DNA from 2 places in the Streptomyces sp. NPDC127117 genome. Region 2 is predicted to be linked to the other one. Evidence: riboswitches for the same ligand, from Rfam matches in the RefSeq annotation. Region 2 holds a riboswitch; the other holds the start of a gene.
The links. Region 2 has a riboswitch for cobalamin ahead of ACFVH0_RS20770 (ABC transporter substrate-binding protein). Riboswitches for the same ligand answer to the same signal wherever they lie in the genome.
Positions count from the first base shown of each region.

Region 1 (2,168 bases), on a different contig from region 2:
CCGTGTCGATGCGCCCGGCGCGCAGGTCGGCGCGGGCGGCGCGCAGCTCGCCGGTCTGCGGGAACGAGCCGATGGTCGTCGTGGGCAGCAGCGGCAGCCCGAGATGGGCACGCTGGGCCACGGCCCGCTCGGTGTACGGCTGGGAGCGGTGGGCGTCTGCGTCCGTCACGGCCTCGGTGCGGGCCCGCACGGCAGGATGGCGGGTGATCGGCGAGCCCGCACGGGAGGCCAGGTCGGCGCGGTTGGCGGCGAGTTCGGCGGTGATGGCGTCGGTGCCCTGGGCGAGGCCCTTGGCGAGGGTGACGATCTCGGCGGTCTTCTGCTTGGCGAAGGCCAGCCAGCGCCGGATCTGCGGCGCGACATCCCGCTCGGCGGACGCGTCCAGAGGGACGTGGAGCAGGGAACAGGAGGCTGCCACGTCGACCCGGTCGGCGAGCCCGAGCAGGGTGCCGAGGGTGGACAGGGACTTCGACAGGTCGTTGATCCAGATGTTGCGGCCGTTGACGACTCCGGCGACCAGCCGCTTGCCGGGGAGTCCGCCGACGGTGGCCAGCGCGTCCAGGTTGGCGGCCGCGGCCTCGGTGAAGTCCAGGGCGAGGCCGTCGACCGGGGCCTTGGCGAGCACCGGCAGGGCGTCGCCGAGACGGTCGAAGTAGGAGGCGACCAGCAGCTTGGGCCGGTCGGTGAGGCCGCCGAGGTCGCGGTAGGCGCGGGTGGTGGCGTTCAGTTCGGCCGGGGTTCGGTCCTGCACCAGAGCGGGCTCGTCGAGCTGTACCCATTCGGCGCCGGCCGCGCGCAGATCGGCGAGCACCTCGGCGTACACCGGGAGCAGCCGGTCCAGGAGGGTGAGCGGGTCGAAGTCCGCGGGCACGCCGGGAGCGGGCTTGGCGAGCAGGAGGTAGGTGACGGGGCCGACCAGGACCGGCCGGGCGGTGAGACCGAGTGCGAGCGCCTCCTCAAGTTCGGCGACCTGCTTGGCGGAGTTCGCGGTGAACACCGTTTCCGGGCCCAACTCCGGCACCAGATAGTGATAGTTGGTGTCGAACCACTTGGTCATCTCCAGGGGTGCCACCTCCTGGGTGCCGCGCGCCATGGCGAAGTAGCCGTCGAGCGCGTCGGCCTCGACGGCTGCGCGGTGCCGCTCGGGGATCGCGCCCACCAGGACAGTGGTGTCGAGGACATGGTCGTAGTACGAGAAGTCGCCGGTGGGCACCTCGTCGACGCCCGCGTCGGCGAGCTGCCGCCAGTTGCTCCGACGGAGGTCGGCGGCGGTGTCCCGGAGGGCATCGGCGGTGACGCGGCCCTTCCAGTAGCCCTCGATCGCCTTCTTCAGTTCCCGGTTCTGGCCCTGGCGGGGGTAGCCGTACACGGTGGCCCGTGCTGCCGCGGCTGCGGACTTGCTGGTCACGGAGATCTCCTTCGCGAGATGAATCCCTGGGCCCCGGAGACGGGACGAGAGCGCGAAGGAATGGCCAACCAGAGGTGATGATCCCGCGCGGCAAAGGCGCGGTCGTCCCGTCTGGTATGTACGCCGACCCGCCCTCGAGGTCACCGGGGTGTCCGCGCGCGGAGTGGTCCGCACACGGGCAGTTGGCAGGTCTTCGGACTCGCGGGCACGCCCTCTTCTCGGAGGACACCTAATGGCCGTCGCTTCCCAGGTCCGGTACCTCGGACCCAGTGCGTATGACGGCGGTCGTTCCCGCTCACCGCTGCGGGGCAGTCCCGGATTCCCACCGGGTTCCCTCTTACGACTCCCTGCCTGGCTGACAGGGCGAACCAGCTGCTCCGTCAGACTACGGGCCGTCACTCAGTGGGGACGAGAACCGTCCAGGATTCGGAAAGTGACAAAGGACACTCGGGAAGCACCCGGGCATCTCGGCGATGGCCGCGTCCGCCATCAGCCGTCCAGCGCCACCGCGCCCTGCCCGCGCAGCCGGGCGGCGAACCAGCGCAGCGCGACGGAGACGTTGGTGCGCACACCCCCGGGGGTCGGCGGCCCGCTGATCCGGCGCACCGACAACAGGTCGGCCGGGGTCACCTCCACATCGTCCCGGCGGCGGTCCACTCGGTGGGGCCGGTCGCCGAGGACGCCGTCGAAGACCTCCCGGCACGTTCGACCCTGCGCCGTGGTCGCGCGGTTCGTAGTCCAGATCGCCGAAATGCCCGAT
Region 1 covers NZ_JBHXTM010000030.1:22,828-24,995, forward strand. Annotated here, with positions in the region: gene metE (5-methyltetrahydropteroyltriglutamate--homocysteine S-methyltransferase) at 1-1,408, opposite strand, end outside; cobalamin riboswitch at 1,575-1,796, opposite strand; partial or broken gene ACFVH0_RS24995 (malate synthase A) at 1,872-2,110, opposite strand.
Region 1: linked by a shared signal. The riboswitch ahead of metE (5-methyltetrahydropteroyltriglutamate--homocysteine S-methyltransferase) and the one ahead of ACFVH0_RS20770 (ABC transporter substrate-binding protein) in region 2 are both predicted to bind cobalamin.

Region 2 (2,168 bases):
GCAGCGCGAGGCCGCAGGCCCACAGGACCCCGCCGCGCAGCCGTCGTACGCCCGTCGTGACGCTCACCGTCGTGACGGCGGCCGGTGGCGCGGTCACCCTCGTGCCGCGTTCGGTGGGCGTCACCCCGCGAGCCCGAACCTGCGCAGTTTGGCTGCGACGCGTTCGACGCCCTCGACCGTCCGGATGGACGGGTTCATGGCCTGGCCGCTCAGCAGGACGTACCGCTTGTGCCTGACGGCGTCCATGTTCTTCGTGGCGGGGTTGGACTCCAGGAACTCGATCTTCTTCGCGGCGCTCTCCGCGGTCTGGGCCTTACGGGTCAGGTCGCCGATGACCAGGACGTCGGGGTTGCGGTCGGCGACGGTCTCCCAGCTGATCTGGGGCCATTCCTCGCGGGTGTCGTCGAAGACGTTCTTCGCGCCGAGTGCTTCGGTGATGATTCCGGGGGCTCCGCAGCAGCCCGCCAGGTACGGGGCCTTGGAGTCGGAGAACCAGTACAGGAGGGTGGTGCCGGAGGCGTCGATGCCCTCGGCCGCCTTCTTCACCCGCTCCCGCAGCGTGGCCACGAGCGTGTCGCCGCGCTCCGGTACGCCGAACACCCGGGCCAGGTCGTGCACTTCGCCGTAGACGCTGTCCATGGTGAGCGGCGCGCTGCGGGCTCCGTCACCGCCGCCGCTGTTGTCCTTGCCGGTGCAGTCGGCGGGCGAGACATAGGTGGGGACGCCGAGCGATTCGAACTGTTCGCGGGGTGCGACGCCGCCCTTGGCGAGTGTCGATTCGAACGAGGCGCTGACGAAGTCCGGTTCGCGGTCGAGGACCTTCTCCGAGGACGGCCGGTTGTCCGCGATCCTGGGCACGTCGGCGTTGGCCTTCTCCAGGCCCTTCATCACCGGGTCGGTCCAGGTCGCGGTGGCGGCCATCCGGTCGGCGAGACCGAGGGAGAGCAGGATCTCCGTCGATCCCTGGTCCACCGAGACGGCGCGGTGCGGCGCGGCCTCGACGGTGACGGTGCGGCCGCAGTTCTTCAGCGTCACCGGATATCCGTCCGCGCGGCCCGGTTTCGCGCTGGAGTCACCGGCCCCGCCTCCGCAGGCGGTCAGCAGGACGAGTCCCGCCGAGAGCAGGGCGATGGTGCGGACGGAGCTGGCTATGGACGGCACGGAGTCCCTCTGCGTCTCTGGACTCATGCGCGGAGCCCGTTGTACGGAGTTCCGCGGCCCGGTGCCGGATCGCGGATGCCAGCAGGTCTTCGGACTCGGGTTCGTTCGGACGGAGCGCCTTCCCGGGCACCCGAGGGTGATCCCAGTGGCCGTGGCCCCGCCCGTCCCCCTCACCGCTGCGCGTCAGTTCCGGATTCGCACCGGATTCCCTGACCCCTACGTGGAGTTTGACTGGCCCCGGCAAGCTATCACGTGCCTCTGCGCAGCTCACGGGCGGTGTGTGGCCGGTGGTACGCCGGGCTGTCTTCCCGTCGCACCACCTGCCTGCTGTCTGCGGAGCGGCTCTCAGGGACGCTGAAGAGCGAGCACGGCGTTGTGGCCGCCGAATCCGAAGGAATGGCTGACGGCGCGCCTGATGGGCCGCCGCAGAGGTTGCTTGGTCACGCAGTCGATGTCGAACTCGGGCGCCGGGGCGTCCAGGTTGGCGATCGGTGGTACGACTCCGCGCTGGAGCGTGAGAACGGTGAGTCCGGCCTCGATCGCTCCGGCCGCCCCCATGCAGTGCCCCAGTACGCCCTTGGGCGCGGTGATGGGCGGCCGGTGCGGGTAGACCCGGGCGATCAGGGCGGCCTCGGTGGCGTCGTTGACCGGGGTCGCCGTGCCGTGCGCGTTGACGTGCTCGACGTCCTCGGCGGCCCAGCCCGCATCGCGCAGCGCGGCCTCCACCGCCGCCTGGGCGACCGCGCCGGACGGATGCGGGCTGATGGGGTGGTGGGCGTCGGTGGTGGCTCCGGTGCCGGCGAGCAGCGCCCGTGGGGCCGCGCTCCGGGCCCGGGCGTCGTCCACCCGTTCCAGCACCATGACCGCCGCGCCCTCGCCCATGACCAGGCCGGCCCGGTCGGCCGCGAAGGGCCGGCACAGCGTGGCGGGGTCGCCGCCTGTGCGTGCCCCGGCCCCGGATCTGGCGAACCCGGCCATCGCGACCGGGTAGACGATCGACTCGGTGG
Region 2 covers NZ_JBHXTM010000022.1:102,767-104,934, reverse strand. Annotated here, with positions in the region: gene ACFVH0_RS20775 (FecCD family ABC transporter permease) at 1-67, opposite strand, end outside; gene ACFVH0_RS20770 (ABC transporter substrate-binding protein) at 121-1,188, opposite strand; cobalamin riboswitch at 1,224-1,412, opposite strand; gene ACFVH0_RS20765 (beta-ketoacyl-[acyl-carrier-protein] synthase family protein) at 1,507-2,168, opposite strand, start outside.